4 regions of the Paenarthrobacter sp. GQ52 genome follow, and region 2 is predicted to be linked to each of the others. Evidence: riboswitches for the same ligand, from Rfam matches in the RefSeq annotation. Region 2 holds a riboswitch; each other region holds the start of a gene.

Region 1 (7,559 bases), on a different contig from region 2:
ACCTTGTGGGTGAGGAATTCGCCCACGTGTCCGATCTCCTGCTGGTTGATGCCGTGCCACATCCCCGTGTAAAGCACTTTGGTGAGGTCGACGTGCTTGCGCACCCAGCCCATGGTGTATTCGATTTTGTCCTGGGTGATGACGGGATCCTGCTGGTCGCGGCCCCAGAACATCGGTAGCGTTCCGTCCAGTTCGTCGTCCCGGAATGCGGCGTCAGCGCCGGCGTCGATCACAAAGCCTGAAAGCCCGACGACGGCAGCGAAGTCCGCGGGACGGTAGCGGAGCATGGTGGTGGCCATCGCCATGCCCATGGAGAAGCCCAGCAACGTCACGGACGAGTGGTTGGCTTTGACTGTGTCCAGCCACTCGAGGGCGTACTCGGCTGCCTGCTTTACAGCTTCCAACGAGTAGTCGATGGAAGCCGTGAGAGGAAACCATGTGAAGCCCGGCCCCATGGGCATCGGTGCTCGAAGGGCGGCCACCACAAAACCCTCGGGCAGCAATCCGGCCAGGCTGAACAGGTCGTCCTCGTTGGAGCCGTAGCCGTGCAGCAGGACCAGGAGTGGCTTACCTGCACGCTCGGATTCGTCGTGGGACCACAGGACAACGGGAGCGGGAAATGTGGGTGCTTCAGTCATGGGTCCATTCTTACAGTTACCCACCAGTAACAACCTACGGTGGCGTAGGGTCGACGTCACGGTGCAGGATATGAGCGTGAGTGAGAACAATCCTTTACTGAAGCCGGGCGAGCCCGTTCAAAAACACCCTTGGACCCGCTATGTGGCCCTGGGTGACTCCTTCACGGAGGGCATCGGCGACCCCGAGCCGCAGAACCCCGGCGGTTATCGTGGTTGGGCGGATCGGGTTGCCGAGGAACTGGGCCGCAGCCAGGAAGATTTCGCCTACGCCAACCTTGCTATCCGTGGCAGGTTGCTGCAGCAGATTATTAATGAACAAGTTGGCCCCTGCTTGGAACTGCAGCCTGACCTCGTGTCCATTTCGGCCGGCGGCAACGACCTCATCCGTCCCGGCGGCGATCCCGACCTGTTGGCGGAAAAACTCGACGCCGCAGTCGCGGAGCTGAGCTCGGGAGGTGCCACCGTGGTGCTTTTCAATGGCCCGGACACGGCAGCATCAGTACTCGGGCGCATCCGCGGCAAGGTGGCCATTTACAACGAGAACCTCAGGACGGTAGCTGCGCGGCACGATGCCATCATCGCGGACATGTGGTCCTTGCGGCAGTTGGCGGATCCCCAGATGTGGAACGTTGACCGCCTTCACTTCTCGCCGCTGGGCCACCACACCATCGCCATGATGGTTTTGGAGGCGTTGAACGTCGAGCACACGCTTGAGCCCCTGATGCCCAAGCCCCTTCCGCCGCGCACGTGGCGTCAGGCCCGGTCTTCCGACCTTGTCTGGGCACGTGAATTCTTTGTCCCATGGGTGATCCGGCGCCTTCGGCATCAGTCCTCCGGCGACGGAATCACGCCAAAGCGTCCGACGCCGGGACCCGTCTTCGGTTCCACCGGCACCTTGCTGCCACGCCGCTGACGTGACGTCGGGTGCCGGCTCCCTGCATGCGGAGGCTATTCGGAGGATTCGGTTGCGGCGGCAGCAGTTGCGGGCTCCCTACGCCGGAAGTCCCGGGGACGTGGTCCGCAACCTTCTGGCCGTCCAATCGCAGGAGTTCCCCTATGCGAGGTGGACTCTCGCACAGAGAAGCTCCACCAGCGCTTCATCGATGGTCACTGCCTTAAGCGTTGAGCAGGCGGTAGCCGATGGAACCATCCTGCGGACGCATATTCTCCGGCCTACGTGGCATTTTGTGCATCGGGACGATCTTGGCTGGTTGATGGCGTTGTCCGCAGATCGCCTCCACCAAGGCAACAAAGGCATGTACCGGCAAACAGGAATCGATGAGGACTCTGCTGCCAAGAGCGGCCGAATCCTCGCCGCCGCTGTGGCCGATGGAGCGCACAAGACGCGCGAGGAACTGGCCGAAGTCCTGGGACAGTCCGGATTTCCCAGCAAGGGTCTGGGCTTCATCTACCACCTCATGCACGCGGAAATCAGCGGTGTCCTGGTCAGCGGCTCACTCGTCCGTTCTGCAGGCGGCGCCCTGAAACAAACGTATGCCCTGTTCGACGAACGGGTACCCGGTTCGGCTCTTAAGCCTCTGACCGCCGAAGGCCGCGAACAGGCTCTTGGACGGTTGGCACTCCGATACTTCACCAGCCGGGGGCCCGCCACGGTCAAGGACTGTGCGGCGTGGTCCGGGTTGACCATAAAAGACGTAAAGCGGGGAATCGAGGTGGCGGGTGACATGTCCCGCGGAAGCTTGGGGGCGGCGCAGTGTGATGGTTTCGACTTTTATCTGGCCTCCGAGGAAGCGGACGCTCTCGCGGGTGGCGACGATCCTTCGCCCGCCGAGGATCCCGGGCTTCCCCGCGTCGACCTCATCCAGTGCTACGACGAATACGTGATGGGCTACTCACAGTCCCGGCACTTCCTTGGTGGCACGGCGCCCTTCTTCCCCGAGGACAACGGACCCATGCACGTGGTCCTGCTGGACGGCAGATTGGCCGGATGGTGGCGCCATGGCTTCTCCGGCAGAACCTGCGAAGTGGACGTCCGAATGAACCGGCCCACCACCGCAAAAGAGCAGGAGGCCCTGCAGTCGGAGGTGGATCGCTACGGCCGGTTCCTGGGCATGCAGACCAAGCTGGCCTGAAGCAGCAGCCGTGGTTTTGCCGGCCAGGACTAAGCTGGGATGAGACCTAGGAGGCCTGCACTGTGAACAATCTGATCTTCTGGATCATCGTCTGCTCTTGGCTGATTCCACTCGGGATCCGCATGTACAACCGCTCCCGGGCGCGTCGGATCCAGGACAATAACTTCCGCGACCCCGGCTACCCTCAGCAGAATCTGCCCGGACCAGGGTATCCGCCACAGAATTACCCGCAGCAGAATTATCCAGGTCAGGGATACCCGACGCAGGGTTACCCAGGTCAGAATTACCCCGGGTACCCTTCCGAGCCGACCGTCATCCGCCCCGCGGATTCGACACCGCAGGCCGGGCCGCCGTCGAACCCTTCATCCCCGGCACCGTTCCCCTCAGCGGGCGCTTCGGAGCCGCAGGGATTCCGCGCCCGCAAGTTGGCGGAGCTGGACACGAAGTTCAGCAACGGCGAGATCGCCATGGAGGATTACATGAAGCAGCGCGGCGAAATCATGAACGGCTAGGGCTAGGCGAAGAATGATTCGCGGAGTTGTGCCGAGAGCTGGCCGATCTCAGTGAGGAAGCCATCGTGACCAATCGGAGCCTCAATGAGGTGGACCGGCACATCCCCAGGTAGCGCCGCGGCAAGTTCCCGCGACTGTGCCGGGAAGTAGAGCCTGTCGCTGTCCACCGCCGCCACGAAGAACTCAGCCGTAGCGCGCGACAACGCCTGTTCCAGCGGACCGCGGCCCCTGGCGACGTCGTGGGACATCAGGGCTTCGGTGATGGCGATGTAGCTGTTGGCATCAAAACGGCGGACCAGCTTCGTTCCCTGGTGGTCCAAATAGCTTTCCACCTGGTAGCGGCCACGCTCCCCCAACACCGCGGCAGCGAGTGGTGCCTCCTGGTGCTGGGCTTCCCTGCCGAAGCGGAAATCCAACTCCAAGGCTGAGCGGTAAGTGATGTGGGCGATGCGTCGGGCCAGTGCCAAGCCATGTTCGGGTGCAGTGCCGCCGTAATAGTCACCGTTTTTGAAGTTCGGGTCCTGCCTGATGGCCAAGGTTTGGGCTTGAGCAAAGGCAATCTGCTCGGCCGTACTGTAGGCGCCCACCGAAATTACGGCGCAGCGTTTGACCCTGTCGGGGAACGTAACAGCCCATTCAAGGGCCCTGGCGCCGCCCATGGAACCGCCCAACACGGCGTGCCAGGCATCGATTCCCAAGGCATCGGCGAGGCGCGCCTCAGCCTCCGTGCTGTCGCGCAGCGTGACCAACGGGAAACGTGAGCCCCAAGGACGTCCGTCCGGTGCTTCTGACGATGGGCCGGTGCTGCCATAACAACCGCCCACGATGTTGATGGAAATGACAAAAAACTTGTTGGTGTCGATGGTGGCACCCGGCCCAACGAGCTGCTCCCACCAACCTTCCTCGTCGGTGGCTCCACGGGCTACGTGAGTGCTGCCCGTGAGCGCATGCTGGATGAGGACGGCATTGGAGGCCTCGGCATTCAGCTGCCCCCAGGTCTCATAAGCGAGGACGACATCGGGGAGGAATCCGCCGGCCTCAAGTTCCAACGGCCCGATGCCGGCGTACTTGACGGTTCCGTCTTCTTCTCCGGATTTGGGAAGGGCTGTAGCAGTAATGGTCATTCCTTTGACACCTTAACCTCGCGCTTGCCCGTCGCCTTGCGTGCGAACAGGCCAGGTCTTCACCCGGGGCACCCCACCGCGTAGGAGGGTTGCCGGCCAGCAAGCCGGGGCTGTGTGCTGGCACTCATGACCTAATACCAAGAGTCTAGGAAATGCAGGGTGGTTCTGGCGAAGAATGTGACAACAGTGTGACGGTTTAGGGCGTCTTCGTTCACGAACGAGCACCCGGAACTGCCGCCCGGCGAATAATCGTCGACGCGGGCGGCAGCCGGACTGAGACTCTAAGCCGCGGCGTTAGGCGCCCTTGGCGGCCCGGAAGCCCGCTTCGAGGTCGGCGATGATGTCATCAACGTGCTCGATGCCCACGGACAAGCGCACGAGGCCGGGGTTGACGCCGGCGGCGACCTGCTGCTCCACCGTCAATTGGCTGTGTGTAGTCGACGCCGGGTGGATGACCAGCGAGCGGACATCACCGATGTTGGCAACGTGCGAGTGCAACTCCAGGCCGTCCACGAAGCGCTTGCCGGCTTCGACGCCGCCCTTGATGTTGAAGGCAACGATGGCGCCCGTGCCCTTGGGTCCGTACTTCCGGCCGCGGTCGTACCACGGGCTGGACGGCAGGCCCGCATAGGCGACCGATTCGACGTCGTCGTGGTTTTCAAGCCATTCGGCCACCTTGGTGGCGTTGGCAACATGGCGTTCCACGCGCAGGCTCAAGGTCTCCAGGCCCTGGGCAATGAGGAAGGCGTTGAACGGGGACACGGCAGAGCCGAGATCGCGAAGCAACTGGACTCGGGCCTTGAGGATGTAGGAGAGGTTCGCGCCCAGTGCACCGTCCTTGCCGAGGTCCCGGGCGTAGACCAGACCGTTGTAGCTGGGGTCCGGGGTATTGAAGCCAGGGAAGCGGTCCGGGTCCTTGCCGAAGTCGAAGTTGCCGGAGTCCACAATCACACCGGCGATTGCCGAACCGTGACCACCCAGGTACTTGGTCGCGGAATGGACCACGATGTCCGCTCCCCACTCGATGGGACGGATGAGGTAAGGCGTGGACAGGGTGTTGTCCACAATAAGGGGAACGCCGGCCGCGTGTGCGGTGCGGGCGATGCCCTCGATGTCAAGGACATCCTGGCGCGGGTTGGAGACGACCTCGCCGAAGAACAGCTTGGTGTTCGGCCGTACGGCGTCACGCCACTGGTCCAGATTGTCCGGGTCCTCGACGAACGTGACCGAAATGCCGAACTTCTTCAGCGTGTGCGCCAGCAGGTTGTATGTGCCGCCATACAGGCTGGGGCTCGCTACGATGTGGTCGCCCGCCTCGGCGATATTCAGGATGGCGAACGTCTCCGCAGCCTGTCCGGAGCTGAGCAAGAGGGCACCCAGGCCACCCTCAAGGCTCGCAACCCGCTGCTCCACTGCATCCTGCGTCGGGTTGCCGATTCGGGTGTAGATGGGAGCGAGCTCGGCCAGGGCAAAGCGATTGGCGGCGCTCTCGGCACTGGGGAACACGAAGGACGTGGTCTGGTAGATCGGAAGCGAGCGCGCTCCTGTGGCGGCGTCGGGCTCTTGACCGGCGTGGATCTGGCGGGTTTCGAAAGACCATCCTTGGGACATGGAGTTCTCCTGTTCGTGACGCATGGGTTTGGCGGGCAAGGTGAAGCGGTGCGAGCTGGGGCCAGTCTAGGAACTGTCCGGAGGCGAAGGCAGCTTTGTGACGCCTGGGGGATCTTTCGGTCTTCCCGCGTCCCTCCATGACGCCCCTTACCACCGGCTATACACATCCCACCTTAGTTAGGCTTGACTTAGCTGAGACCCCGATCACAAAGTGCCAAGATGAAGCCATGCGCATGGATCACGTCTCTTACGCCTGTGAACGAGATGGCCTTTTGGCCACTACCGAACGAATTTCCGCGGCACTGGGAGTGGACGCTGTCCGGGGCGGAGTGCACCCGCGCTTCGGTACCCGGAACATGATCATTCCCCTTGCGGATAACAAGTACCTGGAAGTGGTGGAGGTCCTGGACCACCCCGCTTCCGACAAAGCACCCTTTGGCCAGGCCGTCCGTGCCCGCTCGGCTGCCGGTGGTGGATGGATGGGCTGGTGCGTCGCCGTTGACGACCTTGCACCGTTCGAAGACCGCCTTGGCCGCTCGGCTGTTCCGGGCAACCGCAAGTTCCCCGACGGACGCGAACTGGTGTGGCAGCAGATTGGCATCCTCGGCCTGATCGCGGATCCCCAAGTGCCCTACCTGCTCAAGTGGGAGGGCGACCCCTCGCTGCACCCGTCCAGGATCTACGAGAGCGACGTCAAGATGTCCAGCCTCACCATTGCGGGCTCGGCTGAACGCGTCACCGAATGGTTGGGCGAACCAGTGGAGAAGCCGCTTGAGGATGTCGCCGTCCAGTGGATGGCACCGCACGGCACTCCAGGCATCCTCGCTGTAACTTTCGAAACCGCCTCCGGAGCCGTCACCATCTGACCGATCCATCCATCCGGGCTGGTCCCGGCCCCGGTCATCCATGTCCGGAGTCAATCATGTCCGGGCTAAGCTTCGGCCGCCATCAGCGGGTGCCAATGACGTCACCCACCGATGGCGGCCGGATACTTTTAACGGACCACTACCCCAGTCCCATTGCCTTGCCGAACAGGCTGAATCCAACGAACGCCACGATGTCCAGCAGTGCGTGGGCAATCACCAAGGGCATTACCCGCTTGGTCTTGGTGTAGATCCACGCGAACAGCAGGCCCATGACCACGTTCCCTATGAACGGCCCAAAGCCTTGGTAAAGGTGGTAGCTTCCCCGCAGGACGGCACTGATCACAATGGCCACCGGCACGCTCCACCCGAATTTGCCGAAGCGGTCCATGAGGTACCCCACCACGATCACTTCTTCCACGATCGCATGGCGCACGGCCGAAAGGACCAGCACCGGCACTGTCCACCAGTAAGCGTCAAGGCCGCTGGGCACAATTGCAGTGGTGATTCCCAGCGCACGACCGGCCGCATACAGGCCGAGCGAGGGGATGCCGATCGCAGCGGCCAGGCCAACACCTTGGAGAAGGTCCTTGCCGGGCCGGGCAAAATTGAAGCCAAGCCGGGCGAACGCCGAGCCGCCCCCACCTTCCCGGCCGCCAGGTGCATGGGTGGACAGGAAGTAGAACACCAAGGCCACGGGCACCAGAGCGAACACGAT
Region 2 (7,559 bases):
CTTGGCCAACTGCCAATCCTCAATCGTGTCCGAGTTGGACTGCAGCGGCTCACGCTGCCGCTTCCGATAAAGGTTGATGTACGTGTTGGTCAGGATGCGATACAACCAGGCCTTGAGGTTGGTCCCCGGCTTGTACTGGTGAAAAGCAGAAAACGCCTTGGTGTAAGCCTCTTGAACCAGGTCTTCAGCATCGGATGGGTTGCGTGCCATCCGCATGGCTGCCGAATACAGCTGGTCCACGTACTGCATGGCGTCGCGCTCAAAGCGCGCCCGCCGCTGTTCTGGAGTTTCCGTAGCAGGATCGACGTCGGTTACAGCCGCCGCGTCGTCCGCGCCGGTTGCCTGGTACATGGCCGCTGCGGCCGGTTCAGTGGTGCTCATCGTTGCCAAGTCTACTGTCAGCTGCCGGGATTCCGGCTGCATCCCATACGCAGGCTCCGGTAGAACCAACCGGTCCTTAACCAAAGTCAAAAAACCAACTCCGTTCAACAGGCGGCAAACACGATGCCGCAGTCCGGTCTCCACCGCACCTGAAGTTCACAACGGCTGCTGCTGGGTAAATATTCCGCAAAAGTGCAAGACTAGAGCAGACTGCACCCCTTGAACACAACACTTATCAAACTAATGTGGCAAGCCATCCAGGAGGCAAGACATGTCTGTTATCCGTTTTCTCGCACGTCCCATGCTCGCGTCGAGCTTCGTCGTCGCAGGGCTGGATAAGCTCAGGAACGCGGACGACACTGCGAAGCAACTCTCGCCAGTCCTTCGCCGTGCCTCGGAATCCCTTCCCTTCAAAACTGATGAAAAGACCTTGGCGCGCGTCATCGGCGGGGCACAACTGGGCGCCGGAGCCTTGCTCGGGCTCGGCAAGCTCTCCCGTTTTGCCGCCACGGTCCTGGCTGTGACGTCGGCTTTGAACTCCTACGTGGAGTGGCGGTCCGCCGATATCAGCACCAAAGAAGGCCGAAGTGCCCGCAAGGCCCAGCTGCTGAAGAACATTTCCCTCACGGGTGGTGTGCTTCTGGCCTCTGTTGATACCGCGGGCCAGCCGAGCATCGCCTGGAGGGCGGAGCACCTGGCCGCCGATGCCAAAAAGGTGACGGGCAAGCAGATCAAGCGTGCAGACAAAGCAGTTCGCAAGGCCGTTGACAACGCAGTTGGAGCATAAGGAAGCATGACCGGTACCACCGCCGCAAACACCGAATCAACCAAAGCCGCCACCATGCTGCCACTGTGGCCGGCCCCGTACGCCAAGGGGCCTGTGGACGCAACCGTGACGGTCCCTGGTTCAAAGTCGCTGACCAACCGGTTCCTGGTGTTGGCCGCACTGGCGGATGGTCCTTCACGGCTGCGGGCTCCCCTTCATTCCCGCGACTCTGCGCTCATGATCCAGGCCCTCCGGCAATTGGGGGCAAGGGTCACCGAGGTATCCGGGGACGGCGCCTTCGGACCGGACCTGGAAATTACTCCCATGGATCCCGCCGCAACAGGGGCTGAAACGGCAATTGACTGCGGGCTGGCCGGAACTGTCATGCGGTTCGTCCCCCCGTTGGCTGCGTTGCGTACGGGCGTCACAGTCTTCGACGGCGATCCCCACGCCCGCAACAGGCCCATGGGAACCATCATCGAAGCGTTGATCGCCCTCGGCGTGCCAGTGGCAGCAGACGGCGGCAGGACGCCGTCGTCCCTTCCCTTCGCCGTAGAGGGAACCGGCCAGGTCCGGGGCGGCCACCTTGTGATCGACGCCAGCGCCTCATCGCAGTTCGTTTCCGCGTTACTGCTGGTGGGTGCCCGCTTCGTTGATGGCCTGCATCTGGAACACGTGGGCAAGCCCGTCCCCAGCTTGGACCACATCACCATGACCGTGGAAGTCCTCCGCAGCGTCGGCGTCGTCGTGGACGATTCCGTGCCCAACCACTGGCGGGTCTCTCCGGGACCCATCCGCGCTTTTGACCAGCGGATCGAACAGGACCTCTCAAATGCAGGACCTTTCCTCGCCGCTGCGCTGGCCACACGCGGCACCGTCCGCATCCCCAATTGGCCGGCCGGGACCACACAAGTGGGCGACCAGTGGCGCACCATCCTGACCACCATGGGAGCAGAAGTAACTTTCGAAAACGGGACACTGACGGTGACCGGCGGGGCAGAAATCAAGGGTGCCGACTTCGACGAAACAAGCGAATTGGCACCCACTGTGGCCGCCCTGTGCGCATTGGCCAGCGGCCCCTCCCGGCTGACCGGTATTGCCCACCTCCGCGGACACGAAACGGACCGGCTCGCCGCGCTGGTTGCCGAAATCAACGGCCTCGGGGGCGACGCGGAAGAGACCGCCGATGGCCTGGTTATCCGCCCGTCGGCCCTTCACAGCGGCGTGGTCCACAGCTACGCAGACCACCGCATGGCCACTGCCGGGGCCATCCTGGGGCTCGCCGTCGAAGGCGTACAGGTTGAGGACATCGCCACGACATCGAAGACCATGCCGGATTTTCCAAAGATGTGGGAAGCAATGCTGCAGCCAACTGATGCCAACACCGATCTTGATGAGGCCAGCAACTAACCATGGGCCGTGACGCACGCTCCTGGGACGAATCCGACGTCCGGATCCGTCCCAGCAAAAAAGGATCCAGGCCACGCACCAAGGATCGCCCCAGCCACGATGACGCCGTAATAGGCAGGATCATCACCGTGGACCGCGGACGGTACAGGGCAATTGTTGGCGAAGATTCCGCCGACGAACGGATCGTTATCGCAGCCCGCGCCCGCGAACTGCGACGCAACCCCGTTGTCCCCGGCGACTTCGTCGCATTGGTGGGTGACGTCTCCGGGTCTCCCGATACCTTGGCGCGCCTGGTCCGGGTGGAAGAGCGGAAGACCCTCCTTCGCCGGAGTGCCGACGATACGGACCCCATCGAACGGGTGGTCGTGGCCAACGCCGATCAGCTCGTGGTGGTTGTTGCGGCGGCCAACCCGGAGCCACGCACCGGATTCATTGATCGCGCCTTGGTCGCAGCGTACGACGCCGGCATCGAGCCGTTGCTGCTCATCACCAAGGCGGATGTGAAGGACCCGGCGGAACTCCTGGCCAATTACCTGAGCTTGGATTTTCCCGTAATCATCAGCCGGACCGCTGACTCCGAGGCCGGCGGCATCGATGCCCGTTCCGATGACGGACTATCAGCCCGGCTGGACAAGGTCGCCGTATCCCAACTCCGCTCGCACTTGGGTGGAAAAGTCACCGTCATGCTCGGTCACTCCGGCGTTGGCAAATCCACCATGGTCAACGCGCTGACAGGCGCAGAGCGCGCCACTGGAGGCGTCAACGCGGTTACGGGCCGTGGCAGGCACACATCATCCTCGGCTTTGGCGTTGAAGCTGGACGATGCACCGTCCGGCAGCTGGATCATCGATACTCCCGGAATCCGCTCCTTCGGCTTGGCGCATGTGGATCCGGACCGGATACTGCACTCGTTCCCGGACCTTGAGCCCGGCACCGAGACCTGCGACCGCGGCTGCAAGCACGGTGCCACAGCCACCAATTGCGGGCTGGATGCATGGGTGAACGATGGCCATGCCGGGCCATCGGGAGTGGCCCGGTTGGCCTCCTTGCGCCGCTTGCTGGGTGCAGACCCAAGGCTCGAAGCGAAAGAGACCAAGGAACTGGGCACCGTCAACTGATTCGTTGTCTGCTTCACGTCCCCAATGCAGCGAACGATTCAGGATAGTTTGGTGGCATGACCCATCCCGTTTCCACCTACAACGATGACCTGCGCCTGGCCCACGTCCTCGCCGATTCAGTCGACGCCCAGACCATGGATCGCTTCAAGGCACTGGACCTGCAGATCGAAACCAAGCCCGACCTCACACCTGTCACTGACGCTGACAAGGCCGCAGAGGAAGCAATCCGCGGTCAACTGTCCCGCTCCCGTCCGCGGGACGCGGTCCTGGGCGAGGAGTTCGGCAGCAGCGGTCACGGTTCACGTCGCTGGATCATAGACCCCATCGACGGGACCAAGAACTTTGTCCGTGGTGTCCCGGTGTGGGCAACGTTGATCGCCCTCGTGGATGAGGGGGAACCTGTGGTGGGCGTAGTCAGTGCGCCTGCGCTGGGCAAGCGATGGTGGGCTGCGAAGGACATGGGCGCCTACATGGGCCGCTCCCTGGCCTCGGCAACGCGGCTCAAGGTGTCCAACGTTTCCCGCCTGGCTGACGCCTCCATGTCATATTCCAGCCTTTCGGGGTGGAAGGAACGCGGCAACCTGGATGAATTCCTGGGGCTGACGGAAGACATCTGGCGGACACGCGCCTATGGTGATTTCTGGTCGTATTGCCTCGTGGCCGAGGGGGCAGTGGATATCGCTTGCGAGCCTGAACTGAACCTCTACGACATGGCAGCACTCGTCCCGATCGTCACCGAGGCAGGCGGCCGTTTCACATCCTTGGAAGGCGAAGACGGTCCGTTTGGCGGTAACGCCCTGGCCACCAACTCGATCCTGCACTCCGAGGTCCTCAAGCGCCTCAACCCCGGATTGGACGACCTTCTCTAAACTTATCCACGCCTGGCCACCCAGCGGCAGGCGGAATTTTCGACGGCGGATGGCCCCCGCAGGGGGTCTCCGCCGTTTTTTATTCGGCGAAGAAGGGATTTCGCATTCGACGTAACAAAGGGCTTAACAAAAGGAAGCGGCTTTGGAAGCCTCCCCGGACGTGCCTTAGCCTTTTTTACAGGTCACGAGTGCCAGCGCTAAACCCCGGTTTGCTGGCCGGCAACCCTCCATTCGCGGTGGGGTGCCCCGGGTGACGACCCGGCCGGTCCGGAACGGATGCGGCAAGCGCGGATCCCCCTATGGGGGTCCCTCTTGAGTGAGGTTCCATGAGCACTGTCACGTTCAACTCCACCACCATTCCGTCCTTTGTTGAAGAATCCACAGCGGAGACGATAACCGCTCTGCGTCCGCTTGCCGCGGTCACTGGCGCTGAGCTTCAGGCTCCCCTGATTCAGGGTGGCCACGTCCGCTACGCAAACTTGGACTACGGCGCATCGGCCCCGGCCCTGACCATCGTTTCGGCCTACCTCAACGAGGTCCTGCCCTACTACGCCAGCGTTCACCGGGGCGCCGGGTACGCCTCCCAAATCAGCACGTCGGTGTACGAGAACTCGCGGAACATCGTCCGTGATTTCGTCGGCGGGCGTGCCGATGACTCAGTGATCTTCACACGGAACACCACTGACTCGTTGAACCTCCTGGCCGGATGCCTCCCGCAGGTGGATGGCCAATTTGCGGGCGAGGTCCTGTACTTGGACATCGAGCACCACGCCAACTTGCTTCCGTGGCAGGGAGTCCCCCACCGCAGCGTCGTCGCGGCACCAACCCTGGCCGAAACGGTGGACAAGCTCGAGGCCGAACTTGCCCAGGGCGGGGTCAGCCTGCTGGCTGTTACCGGCGCCTCGAACGTGACGGGGGAAATTCTTCCCATCGCCCGCCTTGCTTCGCTTGCCCACGAACACGGCGCAAGGATCGTGGTGGACGCTGCGCAGCTCGCACCTCATCGCCGGATCAACATCACCGAGGCGGACGTCGACTACATCGTCTTCTCCGGACACAAGCTTTATGCCCCCTTCGGCGCGGGTGTCGTGGTGGGTCGTCCGGACTGGCTCGACGCCGGCATACCGCACCTGGCCGGAGGCGGCGCGGTACGTGAAGCGCGCCTGGACTCAGTGAGCTGGGCCGCGGGCCCGGCGCGCCACGAGGGCGGCTCCCCCAACGTGCTGGGCGCCGCGACACTTGCCCGCGCCACCCAAGTCCTCGCAGGGCTCGATCAGGACGCGTGGCATGCCCACGAGTCCGCCATCCGCTCGTACCTGGTGCAGGGCCTGGAGGCCATCGATGGCGTGACCGTCCACAAGATCTTCGCTGACTCCCTGGACACCATCGGTGTGGTCAACTTCTCCGTAGAAGGATTCGACGCCGGGCTGGTTGCGGCTTACCTGGCGGCCGAGCACGGGGTTGGCCTCCGTGATGGCCGGTTCTGCGCCCACCCGCTCCTCAAACGCCTCGGGCTCCCCTCCGGATCCCTGCGCGCCAGCTTCGGCGTCGGCTCCCGGTTGGAGGACGCCACCAGGCTGCTCGCAGGCATCGAAGGACTCAAGCGCGACGGACTGGGATGGGACTACGTGGTGGACGAGGGCCGTTGGGTTCCTGCAAATGACCATCGCAGCTACCCCGAATGGGCCCCGAACACTCCCGGCACTGCGGGCGCAGCTCCCTGCACTGTTGACTAGGAACACTGCGGACCAGGAACACTGCGGTAAATTCATAGGGTACTTTTAGCGACCCTGTGAAGGAGCTTTCGTGGCCCTGCGTTCACCGGCTGCCTCCAGCGGACAGCCACGTACTCCCGGACCAGCCGGGCCGCGTGGTCCAAGGCTGCATGCTTCCCGCCGGCATGAACTCGGTCAGAGCTTCCAGGACGGCGGCGAACACTATGACCGCGTGCGACCCGGCTACCCCGCCGATTCCGTGGACTGGCTGGTTCCTCCGGGGGCAAGGTCAGCGGCGGACCTCGGAGCCGGCACAGGAAAGTTCACGGCACTCCTCGTAGAACGCGGCTTGGCGGTTACCGCGGTCGATCCTTCCACGGACATGTTGGAGCAATTGCGAAAAGCCTACCCCCACGTCAGTGCGCTGGAGGGAACGGCCGAGGCAACTGGACTGACGGACTCAGCATTCGACGTCGTCAGCGTTGCCCAGGCCTGGCACTGGTGCGAGCCCCTCGCAGCGAGCACGGAGATCGCCCGGATCCTGCGGCCTCATGGGATCTTGGGACTGATCTGGAATCAACTGGACACTTCAATCCCGTGGGTTCACCGCCTTTCACGCATCATGCATGCAGGCGATGTCCACAAGCCCGGATTCCGGCCAGTCATCGGCCCGGAGTTTGAAGGTTTGGAAAGTCATCTGACCCGGTGGGAGGATGCCCTGACGCCGGAGGACATCATGGAACTGACCAAGTCGCGCAGCTACTACCTCCGCGCCAACGACGCCACCCGTGCGAAGGTCATGGGCAACCTGGAGTGGTACCTCTACGACCACCTCGGCCATGTCCCTGGTGAAACCATCGGGTTGCCCTACATGACGCAGACCTGGCGGGCAGTCAAGGTTCAAGGTACAACGCCACGGTAGGCTTGGGGTGTGAAGACCAGTACGCCCTCATCCTCGATCGAGGACTACGTCAAGGTCATCTACTCCTACACGGAGTGGCAGGACAAACCAATTACGTCGTCCCAACTTGCCCAGCGCCTGGGAGTGGCTAACTCCTCGGTGTCTGAGATGGTGCGCAAGCTCAAGGACCAAGGCCTGGTCGATCACCAGCCTTACAGCGCCATCAGGCTGACCACTCAGGGAATGCGGCTCGCGCTGTCCATGGTGCGCCGGCACCGGCTGATTGAGACGTACTTGGTGGATGAACTCGGCTACAGCTGGGACGAGGTCCACGACGAAGCCGAAATGTTGGAACACGCTGTGTCCGATACGTTCATTGAGCGGATGTCGGCCAAGCTT
Region 3 (7,559 bases), on a different contig from region 2:
ATGATGGAATCACCCGCTCCTCCGCTGCGGGCCTGCAGGATCTGTCTCAGTGTGGAGCCCGGAGGGGCCGCCTTGGCGAAATGCTCCAGCGTCCCTTGGTTGCTGTTGGTGCTCAATTCGGGCAGCGGAGCGTCGAGGTCGAACTGTTTGAAGTCGATCACTGAAAGGTAGGAGATGGAGTTGAGTTGGCTGTCGATGTCGCGTTGGGTGAGTTCACGCCTCTGTGCCCGCAACTCCTCTGCTTCTGCCGTGGAACCAACAATGGTGGGCTTCAGGACGAAAAGAACCTTGACGTCGTCGGGATTGCGGCCTGCTTTTGCAGCTTCCGCGCGGATGGAATCCCGGTAGGACTTCATCCCGTCAACGCCGCGTGCCAAGGCAATGGCCACGTCGGCATGCCCACCTGCGAAGGCCTTACCGCGCGGCGACGCACCAGCTTGCACCAGAACGGGTTCTTCCGGCAAAGGCGCAGTGTTCAGCGGACCCCTGACCTTGAAGAATTCGCCTTCGTGGTTAATGGGGTGCACCTTGCTGTGGTCCGCGAACACCCCCGCCTCAACGTCCTCAAGCACGGCGCCGGGTTCCCAACTCCGCCAGAGCCGCCTGACGACGTCGACGAATTCCTCCGCTTTCTCGTAACGGAGGTCGTGTTCGATCTGCTGGTCCAGCCCATAATTCTGCGCGGCGAGGTCGCTGCCGGACGTGACTACGTTCCAGCCGAGCTGCCCTTCTGAGAAGTGTTGCAGCGTGGCCAGGAGCCGGGCGGCAGTGAAGGGCGGGTAGAAGGAAGCGCTGACCGTCGGGACGATCCCTAAATGCTCAGTGGCCGAGAGAAGGTACGGGACCAGCGCCAGCGGATCATGCTTCGGAGCGAACGACGCGTGCGCCAGGGAGACCTCGGCCGTGCCGCCGTAAGTATCCGGGACGGTGAGGGAATCCTCGATGATGAACAGGTCCAACCCGGATTGCTCAAAGGCCCGGACAGCCTCCTGGTACAGGGCGGGTTTCTTCCAGTCATAGCCCAGGCTGTAGCCGGGAGTCCCCCAGCCCTGGACACCAAAACCGTGTCCCACGAACCATCCAAAGTGCAGCATGGGCTTGAGTGTAGAACTGCTCTGTCCGTTCACCGCGACCTGATTTCATGCGAAGTTACAGGGGGTCGTACTGCGTCAATTATGCTCCCGGGGCGTCACATTTGGGCGGGCCTCATGAAGGTTTGGATTTCCACATACGACGACCGCCTTGTTCCGCAAACAGCATGGGTCAGGAATGATCGCTGTATGAGTTCACCCGCCCGTTCTTCCCCCAAGTCTTCCGCCAAGGACCGGCTTTCGGGCGTCTGGGCGCTCAAGGGCTACAAACGCGAATGGCTCCGGCACGACGTCGTGGCAGGTGCTGCCCTCTTCGCCCTGCTGGTACCCGCCGGTATGGCCTATGCGCAGGCGGCCGGCCTTCCACCGGTCACCGGTCTCTATGCCACTGTGGTCCCGCTGCTGGTTTATGCGATCGTCGGGCCTTCCCGCATCCTGGTCCTCGGCCCCGATTCTTCCCTCGCCCCCATGATTGCCGCGGCAATCGTGCCGCTGGCAGCGGGTAGCAGCGAAAAGTCGGTAGCGCTCGCCGGACTCCTGGCCGTGTTAATTGGGGTGATCATGCTGGCCGGGTCGGCCCTCAAACTCGGGACCATCACAGGACTGCTCTCCAAACCCATCAGGCTCGGATACCTGAACGGGATCGCTTTGCTGGTGGCCCTTTCGCAGCTGCCGGCATTCCTGGGGATAGAGGCCGACGGCGACATCTGGCAAAAGCTTGCGAAGGTCACCACCGGGGTGCTGGGCGGCGAGGTCAACATCACCGCGCTGCTGCTGGGCGTGGGTTCGCTGGCGCTGATCTGGATTCCCCGGCTGCTGAAGTGGAAAGTGCCGGGTGTGCTGCTGGCGGTGGTCGGCTCGTGCGTCGCAACGGCCGTTTGGAGCCTCAACGACGACGTCAAGGTCACCGGAGTCCTGCCGCAGGGCCTCCCGATGCCCGCGCTCGGCGGCATTGGCTGGGCGGACGCACTCACGCTGCTTCCCGCTGCGGCAGGGATCGCCCTCATGGCCTTCGCGGACACCGGCGTCCTGTCCCAAACATTGGCAGCCAAGGAAGGCAAGAAGGTTTCCGGCAACAGGGAAATGGCAGCACTTGGGGCAGCCAATGCTGCCACGGGCCTGCTGGGCGGATTCCCCATCTCCGGCAGTACATCGAGGACCCCTGTGGCTGTGGACGCTGGTGCCAAGTCCCAGATGACCGGCGTGGTGGGTTCGGTACTGGTGCTTGCTTTCATGCTGCTGGCTCCAGGGGTGACCGAGTACCTTCCGTCCGCCACCTTGGCCGCCGTCGTGATTGCCGCAGCGATAGCCCTGGCGGACCCGGCCGGCGTCCGGCGCCTGTTGAGCCTGAGCCGGAGCGAATCCGTGGTGATGTTGGCTGCATTCCTGGGCGTCCTTACAGTGGGTGTGCTCCAGGGAATCGTGGTGGCCATAGCATTGGCGCTCTTGGACTTCGTGCGGCGGGCCTGGGATCCATACCGAACAGAACTCGGTGCCGAAGAAGGGCTCCCTGGGTACCACGATCTTGAACGACACCCCAACGGCGCACGCATCCCCGGGCTCCTGATCCTCCGTTTCGATGCACCGCTGTTCTTCGGCAACGGGCAGGTTCTTGCAAGCTTTGTCCGGGAACAACTGGACGAAGCTTCGGATAATATCTCCCACGTCATCCTGGCGGCGGAACCCATCACAGGCATCGACACCACGGCCCTGGACGACCTCGTCACGCTGGATGAATGGTTGGCCCGTCACGGCGTGGATCTGGTGTTCGCCGAACTCAAAGGTCCTGTGAAGGACAAGCTGATCCGCCTCGGAACGGCAGCCCGTTTCACGCCGGACCACTTCTTTCCTACAGTCGGCGCCGCCGTCCGCACGCTCAGGGACGAAGAGTGAAACGGCCGCCGATTACGCAACATGACGGCCGCCCCACCACTCGCAAGTGCGGCCGGATGCCCGTGGATGTTACGTTTTTCTTGAGTAATGAGTACCAGCGCAAAGCCCTGACTTGCTGGTCGGCAACCCTCTCTCCGGCGGGGTGCCTCAGGTGACTACTCGGCGTATCGACAATTCGTACTGCAAGCGTGACTGAGGAGCACCAGCTATGCCTGAACCCACTGAAGAAAAACTCTCCTACCGCCTGGTGACAGGCCCGGACACCCGCGACTTCTGCGAGCGCATCCACAATGCCCTCGCCGAAGGTTACGTCCTCCACGGGAGCCCGGCAGCTACGTTCAACGGCACGGACGTCATCGTTGCCCAAGCCGTTGTCCTGCCGACCGCGATCGCCACAGCGGATGCCGCAGTGGCCAATGCCGTTGACCAGTTGGAGAACTACGACGACGAAGAAGCGTTCGAGGGCCACGCATGAGCTACGCAGGTGACCTGACCCCGCACGACGCGTGGGCCAAACTTCAAGACGGTGCCATCCTGGTTGACGTCCGGACCGAGGGCGAATGGGCCCACATTGGAATCCCTGACACCAAAGCTACCGAGAACGACCCCCTGTTCATCCAGTGGAACTTGGCCGGCGGAATTCCGAACTCCCGCTTTATTGAAGACCTTCAGCAACAGGCTCCCGAGGACGACGGCGTTGAGCTCGTTTTCCTATGCCGTTCCGGGCAACGCTCCATCTCGGCGGCCATCGCCGCAACCCAGGCCGGCTTCACTGCCTACAACGTCCTGGAGGGCTTCGAAGGCGAACCGGACCGCTACGGTGAGCGCACCGTCAATGGTTGGAAGAACCGTGGCCTGCCGACGAATCTGGGGACCGAGTAAGTGACTTTTAATCCCGACGCCGCCGGCTGGAGCCCTGACACCCAGGCCGTCCGCGGTGGCCTTGACCGCACCAATTTCCAGGAAACGTCCGAACCCGTTTTCCTGAACTCCGGTTTCGTCTACGAATCCGCTGCCGCCGCCGAACGTGCCTTCACCGGCGAGGACGAACGATTCGTCTACTCCCGTTACGGCAACCCGTCCGTGGCCACGTTCCAGGAGCGGCTGCGGCTGCTCGAAGGAACCGAGGCGTGCTTCGCGACGGCGTCCGGCATGTCTGCAGTCTTCACCGCCCTGGGTGCCTTGCTGGCTGCCGGTGACCGTGTGGTTGCTGCCCGCTCGCTGTTCGGCTCCTGCTTCGTGATCCTCAACGAGATCCTTCCCCGGTGGGGCGTGGAGACGGTCTTTGTTGACGGACCCGACCTTGAGCAGTGGCGCGAAGCCCTGTCCGAGCCCACCACTGCGGTGTTCTTCGAGTCACCGTCCAACCCCATGCAGGAGATCGTCGATATCGCTGCCGTCAGCGAACTGGCCCATGCCGCCGGGGCGACTGTCGTCGTCGACAATGTCTTTGCCACTCCCCTGCTGCAACGCTGTGGTGAGCTGGGTGCAGACGTGATCGTGTACTCCGGGACCAAGCACATTGATGGCCAGGGACGAGTCCTTGGCGGCGCGATCCTAGGCACCAAGGAATTCATCGATGGTCCGGTCAAGCAGCTCATGCGGCACACTGGCCCGTCGCTTTCGGCGTTCAATGCCTGGGTGCTGACCAAGGGCTTGGAGACTATGGGACTGCGAGTGAATCACAGCTCGGCTTCTGCTCTGAAGATCGCAGAGTGGCTCGAGCAGCAACCCGCCATCAGCTGGGTCAAGTACCCGCTGTTGAAGTCCCACCCTCAGTACGAGCTCGCTGCGAAGCAGATGAAGGCCGGCGGTACTGTGCTGACGGTCGAGCTGCTTCCTTCGGCCGGGCGTACAGCCAAAGACGCTGCGTTTGCCTTGCTCGATGGCCTCCGTGTCATCGATATCTCCAACAACCTTGGCGATTCCAAGTCCCTCATCACGCACCCGGCAACCACCACCCACCGGGCCATGGGGCCTGAGGGCCGTGCGGCCATCGGGCTCTCCGATGGTGTGGTTCGCCTGTCTGTCGGGCTTGAAGACGTGGACGACCTCATCCTGGATCTGGAGAAGGCACTCAAACAGGTCTAACCTTGCTGCCATGAGCGGGAACCATCCCTATCGCCGTGCCGGATCCGTGATCGTTGCCGGCACGGCGGTGTGGTTCGTCGGGATTTCGCCGGTCTCACGTGTCTACATCACCCCCGATGACGCCGAACGCCTCCGCATGCTGCAAGCCGGCCAGCGCGGCTGGATCACAGGTCAGCACATTACCGCGGCCGGGACCGTCGCAGTGCCCATAGGATTCGCGGCGTTCGCCCGTGCCATTCCAGCTATGGGAGCTCCGCGCACGAGGGCGAAGAAGTGGGCCTACGCCGCTGCGGCCGCGCTGCTGGCCGGTGCACCGTTCTTCGTCTCCAGCGTTGCCCGGCGGGCTTCCGACATTGAAGGGTTCGCCTACCGCCGCGGTTCCAGCGCTCCGTTCCTGTTGTATTCCGGGCTGCATGTTGTGGCGTTGGCTGCGCTCGGCGGGAGCCTTCTTTCTTTACCTGCCAAACGGTGGATCGGGGTCACGGCTGCGGCCGCCGCACCCATCTACGGAGCCGTCCTTCTGGCCAAGAAGGACATCCCACCGCTCTTTTTCTACCTCGTGGAGGGGACCGTCGGCGCCTACCTGATGGCCTGGGAAGAGCCGGCAGCCGACAAGCCTAGGGCCGCCTGACCCGGGTCAGCATGGGCGAGGGTTCCTTATGGGCATCGGCGGCAGTGCCGCGCACCGTCACCTTCGCAGCATGTGCGACGACGGCGGCCAGGGCTTCGTTGGTGGGCGGACTTCCCGTCTGGGTTTGCCCTTCGCGCTGCCTTTTGTTGTAGCGTTCGGCGGCTTCCAGTTGTTCGTGGGCACCATTGCCCCGCGCCAGTAAGTCCGAAATCCCGGCTTTGACGAGTTCCAACTCGTTTTGGTCGTCCAGGACCGGGCTCAGGTAATCAACCAATGCCCACACGACGTCCGCCGCTGGCTGAGGTAGGAAGTCACCGAAGTCCAGGAGATCTCCGCGCAGACCCGAATTGCTGGCCTGCCAACTCGCCATCCGCAGGAGTGCCGTGGGCACCGCGGTGGGTTCCACGCCGTCGAGCATTTCCAAGGAGGCCGTCTCCACCAAAGCCCGCACCAGCACCGCCATGAGGGCCGCGTCCTCAGCGCGGAGGCAGACGTCGGCCACGCGGACCTCAACAGTGGGGTGGTTCCTGGAGATGCGGGCGTCAAAGTAGATCATGCCTTCATCCATGATCACGCCCGTTTCCAGGAGGCGCTTCACGATGCGTCGATAAGCAGTAAGGGAGCCAAAGACGGAGGAAGGGCCGGACGTCGGCCAGCGATTCCAAGCCTGTGTGCGGTAGCTGTCGAAACCAGTGGGAAGCCCCCGCCAGTAAGGCGAGTTGGCGGTTAGGGCTGTCAGGACGGCCAGTTTGTCCCGGATGTGGTCCAGTACCACCACGCCTTCCTCGGGCGACTCCACTGATGTGTGCACGTGGAATCCGCACGTCAGCTGCTCCGTGGCAATGATGCCGAAGCGATCCAGCATCGCGGCATACCGGGGGTCCGGAGTGGTGTGAGTATTCGAGGCCAAGGGAGACGTGGCGATTGCGGCAACCCGCGCTCCATGCTGCCGTGCGGCCTCGTTGGCCATGGCCCGGCCACGGCGGATCTGTTGCAGGAGCTCGCCGTAACTATGGCATGGGCGGGTCTGTGTCTCGATCTGCTCCAGTTTGAGCTCGTGGCTGAGGCCCGTGGCAGTGCGGGGTTCAGCGTGGCCCGCAAGGAGTGCGTCCGCGAGGGCCAGGGGCTCGCCCGTCACAGGATCGACGATGAGCAGCTCTTCCTCAACCCCGAAAGTGCGCATGCTCCATTCTGCGTCAGGAGGGCTGGTGAGGACAGGGCTTGTGCTTCCGGGACTTTTCGCACCCGTTCCCGCCATTCGCACCAGAGTTACTTGGAGCATATGGCGGGAACGGGCGCGCCGAAAAGGAAGAAAGGGTGCGCGGCCGGCCAGCAGGCCCTAGTCCTGGAAGTACTCGATCTTCGCACCGATCGTGTTCAGGCGCTCGGCGAGGTCCTCATAGCCGCGCTCGATCACGTAAATGTTGCGAAGCTCGGAGGTTCCCCGGGCCGCCAACATTGCCAGAAGGAGGCAGGCCGCAGGTCGCAGGGCCGGCGGGCAGCCGATTTCAGCGGCACGCCACTTGGTAGGCCCATTGACGTAGATCCGGTGCGGATCCAAAAGCTGCACTTGGGCGCCCAGCTTGTTGAGCTCCGTCAAGTAGATTGCACGGTTCTCGTAGACCCAGTCGTGGATCATGGTCTGCCCCTCGGCATTGCCTGCAATCACCGCAAAGAACGGCAGGTTGTCGATGTTCAGGCCCGGGAACGGCATCGGGTGGATCTTGTCCTGCGGCGCGCGGAGCTCCGAGGGCTTGGTAGTCACGTCCACCAGCCGGGTACGCCCGTTGCGAGCCATGTACTCGCCGGAGATTTCGAGGTTCTGGCCCATCTGCTCCAGGGTGGCAAGCTCG
Region 4 (7,559 bases), on a different contig from region 2:
TGGCGGCCTCCTCGTGGCCATCATTGGCGGCTTGGTGTGGAAGCGTGGAACGGGCATCGCCGCAGCATGGTCCATGGCGGCCGGTTCGGTGGTAACCCTCGGAACCATGATCGTCCTTGAGATCAACGCCGAAGTTCCCCTCGATGGCATCTACGCCAACGAGCCCATCTACTTCGGTTTGATCGCCTCGGCTTTGGTGTACATAGTGGTCTCACTTGCCAGCAAGCCCACGGATCCGGCAGTCATGAAGGCCTGGACGGATCGCGTTGCCGGTACCCGCGTGGCCGAGGAAGAGCTCACTACCCCCGCTTCCTAGGCGGGCACAAAGAACCAGGCAAGGTTCGGGAAACAAGTAAAGTTCGACGGCGGCGCCTCCCCTTTTCGGGGCGGCGCCGCCGTTGCGCTATGCCCGGGAAGCATGCGTTGGAAGGCCCGCTCTACACGCCAAAACCACCCCAAAGCGCGCAAAGCAGGCCCCACAAGACACCCCCACCCCTTGGAAGGCCCGATCTACACCCCAAAACCACCCCAAAGAGCGCAAACCAGGCCCCACAACACAAGCAGGCCCCACAACACACCCCACCCCTTGGAAGGCCCGCTCTACACGCCAAAACCACCCCAAAGCGCGCAAAGCAGGCCCCACAACACAACCGGGCCCCACAACACACCCCCACCCGTTGCAAGGCCCGCTCTACACGCCAAAACCACCCCAAAGCGCGCAAAGCAGGCCCCACAAGACACCCCCACCCCACAACGGGTGGCCGAACACCAATGCGGTAGGGTGGTCCCAGCTTCAAGAGATGTGGTGCCAAGCTCCGACTGGCCACACACCAACCCCATGTTCACGGGTGGTTCGGATGAGGAAGCGGCCCGTCCCGGACCAGAGACAACCGAGCGGGCAAGAGCACTCCCCCAAGGAGCAGTCCCTTGCCGTACCAAGGCGATACCACCCCGGTAAACACAACAGCACCCAGTACCCCGGCCGGAACGGCCACCCCCACGGTCGCGGTGATCCCCGCCGTCGACCTCTTCCTGGGCACGGTGACCATCACTGCCAAGGCTGGAACCGAGCAGTTCAGACATGCCCAACCGCAGCTCATCGCGCAGGCGTTGGCCCAGGCCGTCCGGCCGACGCACTGGTGTGAGTCGTCCACGACACTAACGGTGACTGTTGCGGCCGTCGGAAAACGGGCGGGCGTCCAACGTCACTTCACACTAGGGCACTAGGGCTCTAGGGCACAGGGACCAGGCCTAAGCTTCCTCGTCTTCTTCGCGGAACTCTTCGGTTTCATCTATGGGGACAACGCGTTCGTCGTCCTCGGGGGCGTCCACTTCCCCTACCCAGGGTTCGTCCACTTCCTGGTCTTCGGCGTAGTCGTAGGCCGGGTCGGACTCAATGGTTGTCCGTTCCGGGTAGTTGGCGTGTGATTCGGTGGTGTTCATGGTGCAACCTCCGTCTCGTGGGCCTGTTCTGGTGGGCGGTTCAGCCCGTTGACCCGAATGCAGGAATCCAGTGGCGGAAGGGCCCCGCCCCTGTCCTTCCATCTGAGCACCGGCACCGTCGAGGGTCAAGGAAATTACGGTGCACCGAACATTCCAGTTAAGGAATACCAGCCAAAAATCCGCGCGGATAAGCGGTAGTGTGGGGCGTGCAATGGGGCCGCAACTACCCCAACCAGCACAGGAGACAAAGTGCAGATGCACCAGGAATCCCACAGTTCGTCGAGCTCCGCTCCGGACCCCACCCCCGAATCAGCAACCGCCGAAAACGCCAGCACGCAACCCGCGCCGCCCTCGCACGCGGACATTCGCCGGTGGCGGCAGTACCTCGCCGATGAGCGTGCCGAGGCCGCCGTCTACCGCGAACTGGCCCAGCGACGTCACGGCGAAGAACGCCAAATCCTGCTCGCCCTGGCCGAAGCCGAAGGCAGGCACGAAGCCCACTGGCTCAAGCTCCTTGGCGAGCATGCCGGTATGCCCAAGGCAGCTTCCACCCGCAGCCAGTTCCTGGGCTTCCTGGCCCGCAACTTCGGTTCAGTGTTCGTCCTCGCTCTGGCACAGCGCGCCGAAGGCCGTTCCCCGTACGGCACCGAACCTGCCGCGACGCCTGCCATGGTGGCCGATGAACAAATCCACGAAGAAGTAGTCCGCGGCTTGGCCACACGCGGACGCAACCGGCTCTCCGGAACCTTCCGCGCGGCCGTTTTCGGCGCCAACGACGGCCTGGTCAGCAACCTTTCCCTGGTCATGGGCATGGCCGCAACCGGCGTGCCCAGCCCCGTGGTGCTCATGAGTGGCGTCGCGGGTCTCCTCGCCGGGGCCCTCTCCATGGGTGCGGGCGAATACGTCTCGGTCCGCTCGCAGCGGGAGCTCCTTAACGCAACCCTGCCCACGCAGGCCACTCTGACCGCGGCACCGTCCTTGGACATCGAGCACAACGAGTTGGTCCTGGTGTACTTGGCCCGTGGCATGACGCGTGAAGCCGCGGAGCATCGTGCTGCCGAGCGCATGGGATTGTTCAGCTGCGACTGCGATCCCAGCCTTTCCTTGCAGCCGGAGAAGCCACCCACTGACGATCATGAATCCGTCGGTTCGGCGTGGGGTGCAGCGATGTCCAGCTTCTGCTTCTTCGCTTCGGGCGCCATTGTGCCCATCCTGCCGTTCATTTTCGGCATGACGGGCATCGCCGCCTTGCTGGTTGCCGGCGTTCTGGTGGGTATCGCGCTCCTGGCTACCGGCGCCGTCGTCGGCTTGTTGTCCGGAACCTCGCCGCTGAGCCGCGGACTCCGGCAGCTTGCCATCGGCCTGGGTGCGGCGGCGGCCACGTATGGTCTGGGCTTGGCGTTCGGAGCAGCGATCGTCTAAGTTTGGACGGCTCGGTCCGGAGACCGTAATGTTGGTTCGTCCTCCGCGCTGCCCCGCGTGACCAGGGCATCAGGAATGGAGAACCGTGGACCCGGAGCGGGAAGCAACGCGCGTGCCGAAGCACCGACGCACTGGAACAGCCTTGCGTGTTCTCCGCGGCGTCCTCATGGCCGTCATTGCCGCCGTCGTCGCCGTTCTGGTCAGTGGATTCCTGCAGGGCGACCCTCGCATCACCGCGCTGTTCCCGGGCGTGAGCGTGCCGGGAACCACAGAGGACCAGCCGGGTGGAGCCGAACCGGCGCGCCCCCTCGACGCGCCGCCGCCCGGACTTGAGGAGGCGGACGCCCCACTGGCCTCGCCTTCAGCGCCCGGCACCACCAACGATTCGTACAAGTTCCTGGCCACGAACGACGACGGCACCCCGGTAGGTTACTCGCCTTGCCGTCCGCTCCATTACGTTGTCAACGATGCGTCCGCACCCATTGGCTCAGACGCCCTCCTGACCGCCGCCTTGGCAAATATTTCTGCGGCGTCCGGCATCCAGTTCATCAACGATGGCACCACTGACGAGTTGCCGGTGGACCGACGCGAGCCCTACCAGCCGTCCAAATACGGCGACCGGTGGGCTCCCCTGCTGATTTCCTGGACCACACCGGTGGAAGCCCCTGCGCTGGCAGACAACGTCATCGGCACGGGAGGCAGCACCATGTACTCCCTCAACAAGGGACCCAAAAGCTACATCACCGGGAGCCTGGAGCTGGACACCCCACAGGTAACGGAACTACTCGCGAGTCCCGGCGGGGCCGACTACGTCCTGGCAGTCATGCAACACGAACTGGGCCATGTCATGGGCCTTGACCACGTGGATGACCCGATCCAACTCATGTACCCGGAAATCGGCGCCCCCGACGGCCTCGCGGCGGGCGACCTGAATGGCCTTCATCTTCTCGCCTCGGCACCCTGCCGCAAGGACATCTGACTCTTTCACGCTTCAAGCATTCCCGGCATGGACTCCCGGTGGAGTGGGACTTATGCTGACGAATACGGCCGACGGCGGCGCCCCACTTCCCGTCGCAGCCGCCACGTCAGGGGGTTCCATGGAACCTTATGGGTCGCCCAAGTGGCCGGACCCCGATCCCCCTCGTCCGAATTACCTTCCGCGTGCCCCACGCTCACCGGAGCCTCCACCGGTCAGGCCGCCGATCAAGCACAGCAGCATCGCGGCCATCCTGTTCCTCTTCAGCGTGCTCGGCTTGGTGTGCGCGGGAGCCTACTTCAGCGGCGAACTCCAGCAGCTCCTTTACGGATCGTCCGCCACGCAGAGCCAGGCGCCCCGCCCCGGGCTGGCACCTTTCGGCCAGCGCCAGGAGCCGGTTCCGGGGCTTGAGGAAGCCGACGCACCGCTTGGAACGCCGGCACCTCTGAACCGCCCCAGTTCCTCGTACAAGTTCCTGGCCGTCAAGGAAGACGGAACTCCGCTGGCGTACTCGCCGTGCCGGCCCATCCACTATGTGATCAACTCGGACCTCGCACCGCCCTCCTGGCAGCCGCTGGTGGAAGAAGCCGTGCGCCAGGCCGGCGAAGCCACAGGTTTGAAGTTCATCTACGACGGCCCCAGTTCCGAGGTTCCTTCCCCCAACAGGTCCGGGTACCAGCCCGAAAGGTACGGAGACCGCTGGGCTCCCGTGCTCATTGCGTGGAGCACGCCGGAGCAGGTGCCACGCCTGAGCGGGCAGACCGTGGGCCTTGGCGGAAGCTCCTCCATTGGCCTCAGCAACGGCTTTAAGGCCTACGTCACGGGCACGGTGTCCCTGGATGCCCCACAATTCGCGGACATCGTGGACGCTCCCAGCGGAGAAGAGATCGGCGTAGCAGTCATCATGCATGAGCTGGGACACCTCCTCGGCTTGGATCACGTGGATGATCCCCGGCAGCTCATGTTCGACCAAGCCTCCTGGGTACGCGGTTACGCTGCGGGCGACCGGACTGGTTTGGCCCAGCTGGGCACGGGTCCCTGCAGCAAAGACTTCTGAGGGCCTACCCGGCAACCACTGCGAGCGCGTCCTCCACCGTGTCCACCAGGAAAATCCTGTCCTCCATGGGCTTTCCGGCCGCGAGGCTGCGCAACATGGGCCAGGCGGGAAAGGTCTTTTCCCAGTGTTCGGGGCCCACCAGCACCATGGGCGTGATGGTCTCGGGGGCTCCGTAGTAGTTCTCGCACGCGTCCTGGAAGATCTCCTGCACCGTCCCTGCCGCGCCCGGGAGGAACACGATCCCTCCATTGCAGAGCTCCAGCAAGATCGCTTCCCGGACGGCGTTGGCGAAGTATTTGGCGATGTGGGTGGCGAACAAATTCGGCGGCTCATGACCGTAGAACCATGTTGGGATACCGAGCGTCGGGGTGCCGGCGGGATAACGTTCGACGACGGCGGCTGCTTGCCGCGCCCAAGCCGTCACGGAGGGCCGGAACCCCGGCACAGCGGCGAGCGACTCAAGCGCAGCCGTGGAGTCGGCGTCGGGCAGTCCGCTCAAGTAGGCACCAAGGTTGGCTGCTTCCATGGCGCCGGGGCCTCCGCCCGTGGCTACCGTAAAGCCTGCTTGGGCCAGTAGCCGTCCCAGCCGCGCGGCGTCGGCGAATGCATTGGTGCCCCGTTGCGCGGCGTGTCCGCCCATGACGCCAACCATCTTTCTCCCGGAGAGCGCGCCATGGTCCAGCAGCTCGTCCAAGGCATCGCCGATTGCGTGATCGTGCAGGGCTGCGGCGAGGGTGGCGTCCAGGCTGCCCCGCTGCCCGGGCAGGATGCTCCACTGGTAGACGCGGGCATCGAGGGTGGATTCGTACTCCGTGGAGGCGATGTCCTCGTACAGTTCACTGGCCGTGTAAACGCTGCTTCGGTACGGGTTGAAGGGCACGTTGTGAAGCTGGGGGAAGATGAGGGCTCCCCGCCGGCGGAGGCTTTCTTCCACACCGTCGTCGAAAGTGCATCCCAGGAAGATCGCACCTTGGGGGTCCAGAGCCCTGAGGTCCTGCGAACGGCCCCGAAGGTCCAGAGACTGTGCGTGCCATCCGTTCATGGACCTGGCCCCTGCGCTTACCAGCTGGTGGAAGTGGACCACGCTTTCGACGTCGAGCGTTCGCGGACTCGGGTTCAAGGCTCCGGAGCGATTCATGGTTTCAGCGTAGTTGTCCGCCGGGCTCCACGGCCGGGTGTTTGGGTGTGCGGCAGCAGTCCGGTGCATCATGAAGCATGAAGAGTCCAAGAGTTGCGCGTCCGCGCATCGGCGTTCCGGTCCGTCTCAGTAGTTCGGACACCCCCGACGCCCGCGTGGGTGAAGCGAACCAGCTCTTTACGTACATCGTGGACCTGCTGCGCGAGGCAGGCGCAGTTCCGGTGCTGTTGACCCCTGTTTCCGCTGACAGCGCCGGGCGGCTGGCCACCGAGATGCAAACGCTCGACGGCGTGTTGCTGCCGGGAGGCGGCGATATCAGCCCACGCCTTTATGGGCAGGATCCTGACGAGTCGCTGTACGACGTGAACCCTGAGCAGGACCACCTGGACATGGATGTTGCCCGGGCAACAATTGACGCGGGGCTGCCGCTGTTAGGCGTCTGCCGTGGACACCAACTGTTGAACGTCCTCTACGGCGGAACCTTGATCCAGGACATGGCGCCGTCGGCGGTCAACCACAACGGCCTGGATCCGCATGATCCCGAGGCCAGCGAATGGGCCTGGCACGACGTGCTCCTGACAGCCGGTTCCAAGATTGCGGGCCTGTATGGATCTCCTGATGGAAGTACCATCAAGATCGCCTCCGGGCACCATCAGGCAGTGTCCCGGGTAGGCGAAGGCCTGCAGGTCACTGCCGTGGCGGACGATGGAACCGTGGAAGCTTTGGAAGACCCTTCGCGATGGGTTGTTTCGGTCCAATGGCATCCGGAGGCCTCCCAGCTGCCCGACGCTGAGCGGTTGTTGCCCTTCAGGAATTTTGTGGATGTTTGCCGGAACCCTACCCATGGCCCATCTGCCGGAGTACAGTAACGCTCACTGCATCGTTTTCGCACCAGTGATCATCGGGGCAGTGAATAACTCCATTCGAAATGACGTCCTGGGGGCGTCGTAAGTTTGCCGGCTGGGGGGCCCAACATCTGCTCAAGGAGCATGGTTGTGGACCGTCCAAAATACGCTCGTCGTCATACCCGCTTATCATTCATCAGCACACGTTCCTTCGTCCGGCGAATCCTTGGATTTGTGCTGGGCCTTTCTGTTGCCCTTTCTTCAATTGTCTTCGGCTTTGCCAAGCCCGCCGCGGCAGCCGTACCCCCTTGTCCCGGTACCGGCGGCTCCCAGATGATCGTCGCTCATACAGACGACGATCTGATCTTTGTCAGCCCGGACTTCATGCGCGATGTCCATGCCAAGCGTTGCGTCCAGACAATCTACATCACCGCCGGCGAAGCCGGAGAAGGACAGGCCTACTGGAGCAGCCTTGAGAATGGTATCCGTGCTACCTACGCCTCAATGGCCGGGGTTGCCAACGCATGGACAGCCTCCGACGCCGCCATTTCACAGCGTCCCATCACGGTGCACACCCTCAACGCCGCTCCCAACATCTCGGTGATCTTCCTGAGACTCCCGGATGGTTACCCAAACGGCGGGGGCACCTCCCGCTACAACGGTCAGAGCATCCTCAAA

What was found. Region 2 has a riboswitch for S-adenosylmethionine ahead of AC6CH8_RS06275 (aminotransferase class V-fold PLP-dependent enzyme). Riboswitches for the same ligand answer to the same signal wherever they lie in the genome.
Region 1: another riboswitch for S-adenosylmethionine. It lies ahead of metX (homoserine O-acetyltransferase MetX); the one in region 2 lies ahead of AC6CH8_RS06275 (aminotransferase class V-fold PLP-dependent enzyme).
Region 3: another riboswitch for S-adenosylmethionine. It lies ahead of AC6CH8_RS17575 (DUF1737 domain-containing protein); the one in region 2 lies ahead of AC6CH8_RS06275 (aminotransferase class V-fold PLP-dependent enzyme).
Region 4: another riboswitch for S-adenosylmethionine. It lies ahead of AC6CH8_RS00810 (hypothetical protein); the one in region 2 lies ahead of AC6CH8_RS06275 (aminotransferase class V-fold PLP-dependent enzyme).

The regions. Positions count from the first base shown of each region.
Region 1 covers NZ_JCAXEJ010000001.1:621,797-629,355, reverse strand. The annotation lists gene AC6CH8_RS02735 (alpha/beta hydrolase) at 1-638, opposite strand, end outside; gene AC6CH8_RS02730 (SGNH/GDSL hydrolase family protein) at 709-1,551, shown strand; gene AC6CH8_RS02725 (winged helix DNA-binding domain-containing protein) at 1,553-2,731, shown strand; gene AC6CH8_RS02720 (hypothetical protein) at 2,794-3,243, shown strand; gene metX (homoserine O-acetyltransferase MetX) at 3,246-4,367, opposite strand; SAM riboswitch class IV at 4,383-4,499, opposite strand; gene AC6CH8_RS02710 (bifunctional o-acetylhomoserine/o-acetylserine sulfhydrylase) at 4,662-6,002, opposite strand; gene AC6CH8_RS02705 (VOC family protein) at 6,206-6,844, shown strand; gene AC6CH8_RS02700 (CPBP family intramembrane glutamic endopeptidase) at 6,984-7,559, opposite strand, start outside.
Region 2 covers NZ_JCAXEJ010000003.1:159,588-167,146, forward strand. The annotation lists gene AC6CH8_RS06250 (sigma-70 family RNA polymerase sigma factor) at 1-471, opposite strand, end outside; gene AC6CH8_RS06255 (DoxX family membrane protein) at 653-1,168, shown strand; gene aroA (3-phosphoshikimate 1-carboxyvinyltransferase) at 1,175-2,557, shown strand; gene rsgA (ribosome small subunit-dependent GTPase A) at 2,560-3,675, shown strand; gene hisN (histidinol-phosphatase) at 3,732-4,544, shown strand; SAM riboswitch class IV at 4,725-4,838, shown strand; gene AC6CH8_RS06275 (aminotransferase class V-fold PLP-dependent enzyme) at 4,871-6,280, shown strand; gene AC6CH8_RS06280 (class I SAM-dependent methyltransferase) at 6,357-7,181, shown strand; gene AC6CH8_RS06285 (metal-dependent transcriptional regulator) at 7,191-7,559, shown strand, end outside.
Region 3 covers NZ_JCAXEJ010000016.1:26,686-34,244, forward strand. The annotation lists gene AC6CH8_RS17565 (NtaA/DmoA family FMN-dependent monooxygenase) at 1-1,127, opposite strand, end outside; gene AC6CH8_RS17570 (SulP family inorganic anion transporter) at 1,281-2,984, shown strand; SAM riboswitch class IV at 3,068-3,179, shown strand; gene AC6CH8_RS17575 (DUF1737 domain-containing protein) at 3,193-3,459, shown strand; gene AC6CH8_RS17580 (rhodanese-like domain-containing protein) at 3,456-3,866, shown strand; gene AC6CH8_RS17585 (O-succinylhomoserine sulfhydrylase) at 3,867-5,075, shown strand; gene AC6CH8_RS17590 (hypothetical protein) at 5,086-5,706, shown strand; gene AC6CH8_RS17595 (glutamate--cysteine ligase 2) at 5,693-6,889, opposite strand; gene AC6CH8_RS17600 (UDP-N-acetylglucosamine 1-carboxyvinyltransferase) at 7,046-7,559, opposite strand, start outside.
Region 4 covers NZ_JCAXEJ010000001.1:168,549-176,107, reverse strand. The annotation lists gene AC6CH8_RS00815 (sodium:solute symporter family protein) at 1-316, shown strand, start outside; SAM riboswitch class IV at 792-911, shown strand; gene AC6CH8_RS00810 (hypothetical protein) at 928-1,227, shown strand; gene AC6CH8_RS00805 (hypothetical protein) at 1,252-1,443, opposite strand; gene AC6CH8_RS00800 (VIT1/CCC1 transporter family protein) at 1,699-2,865, shown strand; gene AC6CH8_RS00795 (matrixin family metalloprotease) at 3,008-3,844, shown strand; gene AC6CH8_RS00790 (matrixin family metalloprotease) at 3,897-4,898, shown strand; gene AC6CH8_RS00785 (LOG family protein) at 4,903-6,036, opposite strand; gene AC6CH8_RS00780 (gamma-glutamyl-gamma-aminobutyrate hydrolase family protein) at 6,114-6,905, shown strand; gene AC6CH8_RS00775 (chitobiase/beta-hexosaminidase C-terminal domain-containing protein) at 7,026-7,559, shown strand, end outside.